DNA from 3 places in the Arthrobacter sp. BF1 genome. Region 3 is predicted to be linked to each of the others. Evidence: riboswitches for the same ligand, from Rfam matches in the RefSeq annotation. Region 3 holds a riboswitch; each other region holds the start of a gene.
The links. A riboswitch is a leader RNA that binds a small molecule or an ion and turns the genes downstream of it on or off. The one in region 3 is predicted to bind cyclic di-AMP.

Region 1 (4,270 bases), 1.5 Mb from region 3:
CCCGGCCGGGCCAGAGCTTCGCGTTCGTGATGGACACGGCACCTTGCGCGGGTGCCGAGGACCTGGCGGACGGGGTTGATCTGTTGGTGGCCGAGTCGACGTTCAGTGACGATGACGGCGAGCTTGCCAGGCAGTACTCCCACCTCACCGCAGGGCAGGCGGGGGAGTTAGCGGCCAGCGCCGCCGTCGGCACGCTGATCCTTACTCACTTCTCTTCGCGGTACGGCGACGACGTGACGCAACTCGAGGACCAGGCACGGGGCCGCGCTCGCGGCTCAACAGTTATGGCAGTCAACGACCTGGACCGGATCGCCTTCCCGAAACGGCGGCGGCTGCCCTAGGCGGGGCCGGAAATGTTGTGTGCCCCTTGCAGGACGGCGTGCTTCGGAGCAGGATGTGAGCCTCACGCGAGGAGGCCTGCCATGGTCCGGCTTGGAAAGTTTGAACGGTACCTGATCGAGGAATTCTTCGATGATTACCGTGCCGGTGCTATGACGCAGCGGACCTTCACGCGGCGGGTCGCCTTCATCACGGGCAGCATGGCCGCCGCGTCGGCCGCGATGTTGCTGGTGGGCTGCACGCCGGAGGAAGTCCCGCGCAGCACCGACCCGATGCCCACGCCGGCGCCCTCAGCCTCGACGGCGGGCACGGGCGCCGCTGCGGGACCGGTACCGGGGGCGAAGAGCCCGCTGTCCGTCCCCGAGGGCGCCGCAGGATTGACGACGGCGACAGTCCGGTTCGCCGCCGGCGGCACTGACATCAGTGGTTGCCTCGCCCGGCCGGATTCAGGTGCAGCGGGCCCGGCAGTGCTGGTCTGCCACGAGAACCGCGGGCTGACACCGCACATCAAGGACGTGGCGCGCCGGTTCGCCAAAGCCGGTTATGCGGCGCTGGCCCTGGACCTGCTGAGCAGGGAAGGAGGCACCGCCAGCCTCGATCCGGACGCGATTTCCGGGGCACTGACCAGTGCCGGGCCAGCACGGCATGTTGCCGACTTCGCTGCGGCCTTTGACTACCTGCAGGGTCAGGACTTTGTGGAGTCCGGACGCATCGCCATGAACGGGTACTGTTTCGGCGGCGGCATCACCTGGCAGACGGCTACCGAGCTGCCCGGCCTGAAAGCCACCGCGGCGTTTTACGGGCCGGCCCCTGACCTGAACAAGGTGCCGGCCATCAAAGCTGCCGTACTAGGGGTGTACGCCGAGCTCGACAAGCGTATTACCGGCGCGATGCCGGCCCTCCGCGATGCCCTCGACGCCACCAGGGTGACGCATCAGCTCACTGTTTACCCGGGCGTGGACCACGCCTTCCACAATGACACCGGGGAGCGCTATAACCAGACCCAGGCGACTGCTGCCTGGAATGACATGCTGTCCTGGTTCGGGCAGCACGTGTGAGTATGCAGCAGCGGCCGACGACGGCGGGCGGCCGGGTGCCGCGCGCCGCCGTCCAACCGGCCGGGATCACGCTACGCGGACGAAGGATGCGCCCTGGAGCCAGCTGATGGAGTGGACCTCGGTCTTGAAACCGTCCACGCCTCCGCTGACAACCTGGCCGTTGCCGGCGAAGACGCCGACGTGTCCGGCGGTGATTACCAGGTCACCCGGGGCAGGTGTGCCAACAACGTTTCCGTACTGGAAGAACTGGCCGGGAGCCAGGTCTCCAACACTCTTGCCGACTGAGCGCAGTGCCTTCTCCACCATGGCGGTGCAGTCCTGCTGTACACCGAGCTGGGAGTAGGCGTTGGCCAGGATTGCGGAGCCTGCTGAGCCGGCCGGGGCCTGGGCCGGAGCCGAGGTTGACGCCAGCTTGATGCCGGTGTTGGTGGGAGCGGCCGGGGCCGCGACGGCCTTGGCTGCCGGTGCTGGTGCCGGAGCCGCTGCGGGTGCCGCAAAGGCCTGCCCGGCGGCGGGGAGCTGGATCTGGTCGCCCGGGTAGATGATCGACGTCAGCGACAGGCCATTGGCGGCCAGGACGTCGTTGAGTGCTACGCCGTTAGCCGCGGAGATCTGGCCGAGGGTGTCGCCGGAAACGACGGTGTGGACATTGGCTGCTGCCGCTGCAGGGGCCGGAGCCACGGCTGCGGCCGGTGCGCTGACCTGGCCCTGTGCAATGGCTGTTCCGGAATCGTCAGGTCCGTGGACGCCGGCGTGAGCCGGTGCGCTGACGCCGAAAAACAGTCCGGATGCGGCAGCGACTACAAGGGCCGGCCGTCCGATCATCAGGGCGCGGGACGTGGTGGTGGTGGCTGCACGGTGGCGTGCGGCAGTGTACTTCTTGGACATGGTTGATTGCCTCTCCCATGCCTGCGGGGTGAGCTGTCGGGTTCGGGTTGGAGAGACCCGGCCGGGATCGCCGTCGTTAGGGACGGGACGAATGCCGACTTAACCCCAAGGCCTCAATAGGCCGTGGAAACGTGGTTCCCCCGTCCCTGCCAGTTGCATTGCGTCTGGGGTCCCGGGTCAGTGGCAGGGCTCGGCATACTGACGGGAATGTCCCGGCTTTGAACCAGGGCACCTATCGACCATAACCGCCGCTTTTCCCGAATGTCACATTCCGATAACGGAATGTAGGGCCGGAATTCACCCAGCCAAGTCGTTGGATTTTTCATCCGTAAGCCACGACCATGCAGGTCACGGCCCGGCATCCGTATATGCCCGGTCAGGTCATCTAACTGATGGTTGTATCTCAAAATAAAGACGCCGGAAGGTCTTCAAAGCACCGATAATGGTTCGTGAGCCCCCATCCCGGTGCCGCGCCGGGACGGCACCAAGGGTGGTTCTGAAGGCGAGAGAGGGACGCCATGAGCGATGTTCTGAATCAGCTCTTTACGGCACTAAATGCCCATGACCTTGAAGCCGCCGCGGCGCTCTTCCACGAAAACTACCGAAGCGAACAGCCCGCGCATCCCGGGCGGGCCTTCACGGGCCGAGCGCAGATGCATGCCAACTGGGAGGCCATGTTCGCCGGAATCCCGGACTTCCGGTCGGAAGTGAGGCGCACTGTTGACGACGGAAACACCACCTGGGTCGAATGGACATGGACTGGCACCCGCACGGACGGCCAGCCGTTTCAGGTGCGCGGGGTGGCGCTGTTCGAAGTGGAAGACGGACTGATTACAGCCGGCCGGCTGTACCTGGAAGACGTCGAACGCGCGTGGATCGATATTGAACAGGCGGTCCAGTCGCTGTCCGGACGCCGGCCCCGCACTGCCGGCGGTTAACTCCCGGGCGGCGGTTTGCCCGGTAAGCTCACGAACTATGTCCCCGTTTGCACAAAAAGTGCGGCTGCCCGGTGTCGCGGCAGTACTCGCCCTGGCTGTGGCCGCATCGTTCTCCTTCCTGCCCGCGCACGCCGCCGACGAGGCGCCTCCCGGTGGGTTTCCTTCCTGGCAGGACGTGGAGAAGGCCAAGCAAAGTGAGGCCGGCACGGCCGCTGAAGTCACCAGAATCGGGGACCTGCTCGGTGGCCTGCAAACCCAGGCCGAGGCGCTGGGCAATGCCGCCGTAACCGCTGCTGCCGATTACGCTGTGGCACAGTCCGCACTTCAGGCGGCCAGCTCCCGGGTGGAGGCCCTGGCTGCGCAGGTGGCCCATGCCCAGGCGGAATCGAGCCGGCACAAGAAGGAGATCGGGGCCCTCGCCGTGCAGTCCTACAAGACCGGTGGCACAAACATGGGATTTTTCATGGCGCTGGACGCCTTGCAGACCAACAGCCTCCACGGCCTGGACATCGTCCGGATCGTCAGTGACAAGACGGCGTTACTGGTCCACAAGTCAGCGGAGTCGGAACAAATCTCGGCAGCGCTGGCCGAGCAGGAGCGTGCCGCAAAGACGGAGCGTGAACGGCTGGCCGGAATTGCCGAAGCAAAGCTTGGCTCAGCACAGGCAGCCCAGCGTGCGGTGTCGCAGCAGGTCGCGGAGCAACAGCAGCACAGCGATGAACTCACCGCCCAGCTCGCCTCACTCAAGGGAACCACCGCAGCAGTGGAAGGAGAATTCCGGCAAGGCCAGGCTGCCCTCGCTGCCTACGAGCTGTCGCAGGCCGCCAAAAGGGCGGCAGCGGAGGAGCAGGCACGCCGGCAGGCTGATGCCGCGGCCAAGGCTGCTGCCCAGGCCCCGGCGAACCCGGCACCCCCGAACCCGGCTCCCGGAGTTCCTGCTCCAGTACCTCCGGCGGAGAGTCCGACGCCGACTCCGCCGCCCGTCGTCGTCGTGCCTTCCATTCCCGGCGGCGCGGTAAATGATCCCGCCGGTGCGAGGAATTACGC
Region 2 (4,270 bases), 170 kb from region 3:
AGCGGTCCGGGGTGGCTGCCATGGACACGGCCGAGCTGGTGGTGGGCGATCTTGTCCTCAACGTCGATACGCGCGAAGTCACACGCGCCGGGGACGACCTGCAGCTCACGGCAACCCAGTTCGAGCTGCTCCGGTACCTGATGGAGAACCCCAAGCGCGTGATCAGCAAAGCCCAGATCCTGGACCGAGTGTGGAACTACGACTTCGGCGGCCAGGCGAACATCGTGGAACTCTACATTTCCTACCTGCGCAAAAAGGTGGACGCGGTGCACCCGCCCATGATCCATACCGTGCGGGGTGCCGGCTACGTCATCAAGCCCGCCGAATAGCGCGGCAGGCCATGTCCGCGCAACAAGTTACCCCGCATCCGGGCCGCAGCTGGCTGAAACCAGCCACCTGGCACCTGCGCACCCGCCTGATCCTGCTGGCCATGGCCCTGCTGGTGGCAATCTGCGGTGCGGTGGGACTGTTCAGTTATGCCTCGATGGATTCCTTTCTCACGAGGCAGCTGGATCAGCAGCTGAGCCAGGCAGCCAACCGCTCGAACGATCCCGGCCGGCCCCAGGGTGGAGGTGGCTTCAACGGTAGGGACCCGCTCGATGCCCGGGGGCAGAGCGTGGGAACACTCAATGCGCGCATCTTGAACGGCCAGATCAACAGCGGCGGTTACCTGGACTCGGACGCTACGCGCTCTGCGCTCAGCACGGAAGATAAGCAGGCCCTGCTCGCGCTGGCCCGAAACGGCAATCCTGTGGACCGCCAGCTGTCCAACGGGGATTACCGGATTGTGGCCGTGGAAACGGGCTTCGGTGACGTTTTGGTCACGGGACTTCCGTTGGATGCCAAGGAAAGCACCCTGGCGTCACTTGTATGGACCTTCGTGTTTGTTTCCCTTGGCGGGCTGTTGCTGATCGGTCTGGCGGGGACGGTGCTCATCCGGCGCACCATGCAGCCGCTGGAGCAGCTTTCCGAGGTTGCGACACGGGTGGCGCGGCTTCCGCTGGACGCCGGCGAGGTGGCACTGGCCGTGCGCGTCCCGCCGTCGAACGCCAACCCCGGAACCGAGGTGGGCAGCGTCGGCCATGCCCTGAATCTGATGTTGGACAACGTTTCCAGCGCACTTGAGGCGCGTCAACGAAGCGAAACCAAGGTGCGGCAGTTCGTCGCGGACGCCTCCCATGAACTGCGGACTCCCCTGACGGCCATCCGCGGCTACACGGAGCTGATGCGGATGACGGAGAACTTCACCCCGGACGGCAGGAAGTCGCTCGCGAGGGTGCAGAGCCAGTCCGAGCGCATGACCACACTCGTGGAGGATCTGCTCCTGCTGGCCCGGCTGGACGAGGGGCAAGCCCTGAAACTCGGCGAGGTTGACCTGACGCAGCTCGTGATCGAGGCGGTCAGCGATGAGAAGGTGATAGCCCCGGACCATAACTGGCATCTGGAACTCCCCGACGAGCCGCTCTCAGTCAACGGCGATGCGTCGAAGCTGCGCCAAGTGCTGGTCAACCTGCTTTCCAACGCGCGCAAGCACACGGCGCCGGGGACCACCGTGGTCACCAGCGTGCGGACGTCAGAGGACGGCCGCGCTGTGGTGACCGTGACGGACGACGGCGCGGGCATCCCACCCGAATTCGTAGACCACGCTTTCGCCCGCTTCGCCCGCGCAGACGCAGCCCGCAAAAGCACGGCGCCGGGTTCCGGCGCCGGGGCCGCAGAAGGCACCAGCGGCCTGGGCCTGTCCATCGTGCAGTCCATTGTTGAGGCGCACGGGGGCACAGTGGAGGTGACGTCGAAACCCGGCTGCACCCAGTTCGCGCTCCACCTCCCCACTGGAGTCGGCGCACCGCAAGCCAACACGCCGACGTCGTGATGCTCGTTACCAAAATGTGACTTAAGCGCCACGCTCCTGTACCGTCGATAGAGTGCGGATCCCGTTCGGGCCGCACATCCGGATGACGCCAAGCTCTGCCGCTTCCCGGATTCCCGATCGATCGAGGCAGAGGCGGGGGACCCAGAGTCCCGGACCCAAGTGTCCTTGGGGTGAAGCCAGCACGTGATGTTTCCGTGTGGCCGGATGCCCTCATCCGAACCCGACAGCTAACTCCGCAGGTGTGAGAGGCGATCCATCATGTCTGAATCCAAGGTAGAAACACGCCCGCATAACGGGTCAAACAAACTTCGCAACCGAATTCCCTCCCTGGGACAGCGCGTTGCCGTGCTCGGCACAGCGTGCGCCCTCCTGATCGGGCTGGGTGCAGCGGGCCAGGCGTCCGAATCCGGCAGCCTCACAGCGGTCAGCGACACCCAGAAAATGTCCACTGCCGAGATCGAGTCGCCACTGACGATGGAAAAGGCCGAGATGCAGGCCAAGTCTGTGCCGGCACCTGCGGCTCCTGAAATCAGCGTTGCCCCGCAGGCCGCCGAGCCCGCACCGGCCCCCGTTCCGGCACCGGCCCCCGCACCCGAGGCCGCACCGGCCCCCGCGCCGGAGCCTGCTCCTGTTGTGGCCGTCAACGACCCCGCCGGTGCCCAGGCCTACGCCGCCGGCCAGCTGGCCAGCTACGGCTGGGCCCCGGACCAGATGCAGTGCCTGCAGACGCTGTGGACCAAGGAATCCGACTGGACCACCACGGCGACCAACGCCAGCAGCGGTGCGTATGGCATCGTCCAATCGCTGCCCGCCGAGAAGATGGCGAGCGCCGGCGCGGACTACCTCACCAACTACCGCACGCAGATCAACTGGGGCCTGAATTACATCCAGGAGCGTTACCAGTCGCCGTGCGGCGCGCTGAACTTCCACCTGTCGAACAACTGGTACTAAACCCGGTTCTCCCCGGATCCGTACCGCAGCAGGCCCTGAGTCCCCCCGGTTCAGGGCCTGCTGCTGTGTCCGGATGAATTAGCTTTGGGACTCGCGGCCCGGAATGTACTGCACGGCCCACTTGTTTCCGTCGGGATCCGCAAAGTAGACAAAGTGGCCCCAGTCCTGGACATCCACGTCACTCACGTCCACCCCGTTGCTCTTGAGGTGGTGGTGGGCGGCCTGGATGTCGCTGACTACCATCTGCAGGCTGGGGGCGGTGCCCGGCGGGGCGTCATTGAGACCCTCGCCAATGCAGATCGAGCAGGCGGAGCCGGGCGGTGTCAGCTGGACAAAGCGGATCCCGTCGCCGGGCCGCTCGTCGTAGTCAGCGTTGAAGCCCACCTTGTTGACGTAGAAATCCTTGGCGCGGTCCACGTCGGATACAGGGACAAAGACAAGTTCGAGTTTCCAGTCCATTCGCACAGGCTAGCGGCGGGCTCCTGAATCCGGAAGGCCCCGTTGCCCTTGCGCCCGGGAATCTAACCGGCGATGCCGTAGAGGCGGTCTCCTGCATCGCCGAGTCCCGGCACAATGTATGACTTCTCGTTGAGCTTTTCGTCGATGGAGGCCAGGACAATGGTGACGTTGGCGTCAGCAAGTTCTTCTTCCAGCTTCGCCAGGCCTTCCGGCGCGGCCAGGAGGCAGATGCAGGTGACATCCGAGGCGCCGCGCTTAAAGAGGAATTTGATGGCTTCGCGCAGGGTGCCGCCGGTGGCCAGCATGGGGTCCAGGACAAAGATCTGCCGGTCGGTGAGGTCCTCCGGCAGGCGTTCGGCGTAGGTGATGATGTCCAGCGTTTCCTCGTCGCGGGCCATGCCCAGGAAACCCACCTCGGCTGTGGGGACCAGTTTGGTCATGCCCTCGAGCATGCCAAGGCCGGCGCGCAGGATGGGAACCACCAGCGGCGTGGGCTTGGTGAAGGCGGTGCCCACGGTGGTGCTAACCGGCGTTTCGATGGTCACATCCTGGGTGCGCACATCGCGGGTGGCCTCGTACGCGAGCAGTGTCACCAGCTCTTCCGTCAGCATCCGGAAGACCGGAGACGGGGTGTTTTTGTCCCGCAGGACGGTGAGCTTATGGGCGACCAGCGGGTGGTCCACAACAAGAGTGCGCATGGGTCAAAACTATCATCCGGGCAGGGCGGCCCTGCCCGGAATCAGCTGGGCTGATCGTCCCGGATGGCGTGGTGCTCGAATGTGGGTGCCGGACCGGCGTGCTCGCGTTTCCGGAGTACATGGAAAAGCCGATGGGCCAGGATCACTATTCCCACCCAGGCGAGCCCGAGGAACCAGCCGGCCATAACGTCGGTCATCCAGTGGTGGCCCAGGAAAACGCGGCTCAGGCCCATGGCGATGATGAAGACCACGCCGGCAGCGATGGCGGTGATGCGCGCCCAGGTCATCT
Region 3 (4,270 bases):
GGCTGTGCTTCTGCTGCACTCACGGTGCGGCCCAGGGAGAGGTAGCCTGCGGGCCAGTCGTGGAAGTTGATTCCCACGGCGGCGAGCGAGTTGGTCACCAGCATGGTGCAGTCCTGGTTGACACCCAGCTGGGCGTACGCTGCGGACAGAATGGCCTGGCCCTTTCCGCTGGCTGCGACCGGAGCGGCCGGTGCAGCGGGGGCGGAAGCGGCCACCTTGATGGTTGCCGCAGGCTGGGCTGCGGTTGCAGCCGGAGCGGCCGGCGCCTCAACAACGGGCTCGGGCTCTTCAACCGGAGCCGGCGTGGTGGTGACCGCCGGCTTCTCGTAGGAGATGGCAATGGTGGATTCAGCCGAAATAACGGCCGGTGCTGCCGTCCCAACCTCAAAGCTGGGGGCCGCTTCATGCTGAACGTTGGTGTCGGCGGCGTTGGCCGCGATACCGCTAGTCAGAACCAGGCCGGAAGCAGCGGCGATAACCGCGGCCTGACGGCCCATGCCGCCGGCGTTGTCGCCGACTGCCTTGGCAATGACAGCCAGCGAGTTGGTCTTGGTGACCTCGGCGCGGTGCCGTGCAACAGTTGCACGTGTAGTCATTAAATATTCTCTCTTTCGTGTTCCTCAGGACCGCGAAGGCAGCCCAAGGGCTTTGGACGCGCCGGCATCTTGGGGGTACGCCGGCACGCCCCGAACGGGGATTTAGCGAAGAGTTTCCAGGGAAGAAACGGGGAGGAAGTCCGGAGGACGGACTAGCCCGGGGTGAGGACTATCAGCCCAGGGTGAAGAACGAGGACGTGCCCGTTGCTGCAGCGGCGTGCAGCAGGGTGCCCTGTCCGGGGTTCAGCGCGCTGATCATCATGCCGTTGCCGACGTAGATGCCCACGTGGGCTCCACCGTTCTGCATGACCAGGTCACCGGGGGACGGGGTGGAGGTGGGCCGCATGGCAGTCCAGGCGTTCGTGCGGGGAATGCTGATGCCGGCCTGGGCGTAAACCCACTGGGTGAAGCCGGAGCAGTCCCAGCCATTGGGAGTGGTGCCGCCCCAGAGGTAGGGGTGGCCGATTCCGGTGTAGGCGATGGCTGCCAGGCCCGACGCTGCTGCGGAGGAAACACTGTCCGCAAGCTTGGCCGGGGCATCCTTGGTTGCGTCAGCAGCCCGGGTTGCCGTTTCCGCAGCCGTGGACTGTGCACGGACCCGCTCAATCACGGGCGCGGCGGTGGTCTTGACTACCGGGCGCTCGAAGGAAACGGTGGCCGTGGGTGCGGCGGTCACGGCAAGCGCAGCCTGCGCGGACCCGGACTCGGTGGATGCGGACACACCAGCGGTGGTGTCCGCGGCGTTGGCCGGAAGCCCCATGGTCAGGATGAGACCTGACGCGGCTGCGATGACAGCAGCCTGGCGACCTACGGTCCCGGCATTTGCACTAACGGCCTTGGACACGGAGCCCAAGGGGTTGGTGCGAACCGTTTGCGCACGGTGGCGCGCAGAATTATGGCGTGAAGACACGAAGGTAGCCTCTCCCAATGCCTGCGAGGTGAGCTGTCGGATTCGGATGGGAGTCACCCGGCCGCGCTGCTTCCTGGGAAGCTTTGCGACTTAACCCCAAGGCCTTCAGAATCGAAGACCAAAATTGGTTCCCCCGCCCCTGCCAGACGATGTCATGCGAACGGACCTTGAGCGGTGGCAGAGCTAGGCAATCCACTCAAGAACGTCAACTTCGGAAAAGTTGACGCGCTTTAGACGGTACAGGAGTTCAGAGCCAATGTCACATTCAGGTCACGGCATGTCACTGTGATTTGAGAGTTGGCCATCATTTGGACTCAGAGCCAGCCTGTGGGGTCAACAACTTCGCCGTTGACCTGAACCTCGAAGTGGAGGTGGCAGCCCGTGGAAGCGCCCGTGGTGCCGCTGAGGGCCACCACCTGGCCGCGGCTCACAGTCTGGCCAACCGAAACGGTGGCGGACGACAAGTGGTTGTACGTGGTTTCCAGGCCGTTGCCGTGATCCACTACAACGCGGTTGCCGCCGCCGTACTGGTGCCAGCCGACGAACGTCACGGTGCCGCTGGCTGCAGCCAGGACTGAGGTCCCGCACTGGGCCACGTAGTCCTGGCCCCGGTGGAAGTCACCGGTGCCGCCGGTGATGGGGCTGACCCGAAAGCCGAACGGTGAAGCGGTGACCAGCTGGGCGAGCGGCGCACCCAGGCTCCCTGCGGAGGCCGCACGGGTGATGGATCCTGCCGACTGTGCGCTCAACAGCTGCTTCAGCTTGCCGTCCGGGTCGCCCTGGGTAACAACAGCCGAGCGGCTGAAGTCAATCTGCGCGGCGGCTTCGGCGGAAATCTCAGGCTGCGGGGCGGCCGACACGGCCGAAACGGAGTGGCCAGGCTGCTGGTCCGCCATGACCGGGCCCGTCACCGGAACGGTCACGGTCAGGACCAGGCCCGTTGCAGCGAGGGCGATGCCGGCCTTCTGCCCAACGCCGCTGGCGGACGCGAATTCGGTGACCTGCCGGAACGCACCCCGGCGGCGGCGGCGCGCTTCGCGCTGCGGATCACGGGGCCTCTCCGCGGTGGAATCCTCAGCCGCGCGAGGCGCCAAAGCGGGGCCTGCCGCCCGGCGGCGGCCCCTGGAGTATTGCGTGGTCAAGAATGTTCCTCTCTGGATAGCCTGCGAAGTTAGCTGTCGGATTCGGGTCAGAGAGTTCATAGACCCGGTCCGCCGCTGCAAGCACTTGGCGCAGAACTATCCCGTGAGGATCCTTCGCTGGAAGAGGCTTGCTGCTGACGGACTTCACCCCAAGGCAGCCTTGCGACTGCCGGTTGTGGTTCCCCCGCCTCTGCCAGTTAGTGATTCGTGCACCCGATCCGCTGGCAGAGCTCGGCTCCAGATCAGGTAACGCTTTTATATCGACGCTTGGTTTTAAACTATAGGCGATCAAAACGGACAGTAACAATTCCGTTATATTTGCCATACGGCAGAAGGTGCGCTAACGCCGAAGTGGAACGGCAGCGCCATAGGCCCGCTTCACCGGGCTGCCTTCACCGGGCTGCCTTCACCGGGTTGCGGTGGGTGTCAGCTGACGGAGACGAAAACGTGGGCAGCAACTTCCGGGGGCAGCTCGAGCGCGCCCTCGATCCCCGGGACCCGTACGGAAATGTACTCACCCACGCGCTCCAGCGAGACCGCCGCGCCGGGCCTGATTCCACCCTCATCCAGCTGTACCAGCAACTCAGGTTCCACCTGGATGGGCTCGGCCAGTCTGCTGACCGTCACAGTCGACGCCGGCCCGTATCCGCGCATGGCCTCAACGAGATTAATCACACCAGCTTCGGGCACGGCTGCCGCCCCGCCGAGCGCTGCCAGACCGGGGATGGGGTTGCCGTAGGGCGACTTGGTGGGGTGGTCAAGGAGTTGGTAGATGCGCCGTTCAACCCGTTCGCTCATCACGTGCTCCCAGCGGCACGCTTCATCATGAACGTAAGCCCAGTCCAGGCCAATCACATCAGCCAGGAGCCGCTCCGCGAGCCGGTGTTTGCGCATCACCTCGGTGGCGCGTTTGCGGCCGGTCTCCGTGAGTTCCAAATGACGGTCCCCGGACACTACAACCAGTCCGTCACGTTCCATCCGGCCGACGGTCTGGGACACCGTGGGTCCCGAGTGGCGCAGCCGCTCGGCGATGCGTGCGCGAAGAGCAACGATGTTCTCTTCTTCAAGCTCCAAAATGGTTCGAAGATACATCTCCGTGGTATCGATCAGATCCGTCATCCAGCTCAGCTCCTCGAGCACAGTACCTTGCGTTGACCCACCGTATCGCGTTCAAGCCGCAGCGAGGTCCAGTAAAAAGCTTAGCCTATTTTGAATTTGTCCGGATAATCGCGGGGCGCCGCGAATCGTCTCACTGACCAGACTATGACGGTGCCGGTTGCCGCCCGATCAAAGGTTTCAGGCAGAATAAAAGCGGCCCTCGTTGCAGCCGTCACTGACTGCCGGCCACCCCACCGTCCCGGACGCCAACCCCGTCCATGCCGAATTGGAGCCCTTGTGAGCGAAACCAGCATCACTATTCCTGCCGACCTCCTGCCCAAGGACGGACGCTTCGGCGCGGGACCATCCAAGGTCAGGCCGGAGCAGATTGAAGCACTGTCCGCAGCGTCCCGGACCATCCTCGGTACTTCCCACCGCCAGGCGCCCGTCAAGAACCTGGTGGGTTCCGTCCGTGAGGGCCTCAGCCAGTTCTTCCGCGCCCCGGAGGGCTACGAGGTTGTCCT

Region 1: it holds a riboswitch for cyclic di-AMP, as region 3 does, so the genes downstream of both, AC1MCD_RS10885 (LysM peptidoglycan-binding domain-containing protein) here and AC1MCD_RS03875 (M23 family metallopeptidase) in region 3, are expected to answer to the same signal.
Region 2: it holds a riboswitch for cyclic di-AMP, as region 3 does, so the genes downstream of both, AC1MCD_RS03050 (aggregation-promoting factor C-terminal-like domain-containing protein) here and AC1MCD_RS03875 (M23 family metallopeptidase) in region 3, are expected to answer to the same signal.

The regions. Positions count from the first base shown of each region.
Region 1 covers NZ_CM155271.1:2,319,089-2,323,358, reverse strand. The annotation lists gene AC1MCD_RS10895 (ribonuclease Z) at 1-341, shown strand, start outside; gene AC1MCD_RS10890 (dienelactone hydrolase family protein) at 423-1,397, shown strand; gene AC1MCD_RS10885 (LysM peptidoglycan-binding domain-containing protein) at 1,464-2,285, opposite strand; cyclic di-AMP (ydaO/yuaA leader) riboswitch at 2,289-2,453, opposite strand; gene AC1MCD_RS10880 (nuclear transport factor 2 family protein) at 2,804-3,223, shown strand; gene AC1MCD_RS10875 (coiled-coil domain-containing protein) at 3,261-4,270, shown strand, end outside.
Region 2 covers NZ_CM155271.1:630,455-634,724, reverse strand. The annotation lists gene AC1MCD_RS03060 (response regulator transcription factor) at 1-329, shown strand, start outside; gene AC1MCD_RS03055 (sensor histidine kinase) at 341-1,873, shown strand; cyclic di-AMP (ydaO/yuaA leader) riboswitch at 1,967-2,126, shown strand; gene AC1MCD_RS03050 (aggregation-promoting factor C-terminal-like domain-containing protein) at 2,132-2,824, shown strand; gene AC1MCD_RS03045 (VOC family protein) at 2,903-3,283, opposite strand; gene upp (uracil phosphoribosyltransferase) at 3,346-3,981, opposite strand; gene AC1MCD_RS03035 (phosphatase PAP2 family protein) at 4,023-4,270, opposite strand, start outside.
Region 3 covers NZ_CM155271.1:805,118-809,387, reverse strand. The annotation lists gene AC1MCD_RS03885 (NlpC/P60 family protein) at 1-596, opposite strand, end outside; gene AC1MCD_RS03880 (C40 family peptidase) at 769-1,440, opposite strand; cyclic di-AMP (ydaO/yuaA leader) riboswitch at 1,511-1,671, opposite strand; gene AC1MCD_RS03875 (M23 family metallopeptidase) at 1,821-2,648, opposite strand; cyclic di-AMP (ydaO/yuaA leader) riboswitch at 2,652-2,870, opposite strand; gene AC1MCD_RS03870 (iron-dependent transcriptional repressor DtxR) at 3,075-3,767, opposite strand; gene serC (phosphoserine transaminase) at 4,044-4,270, shown strand, end outside.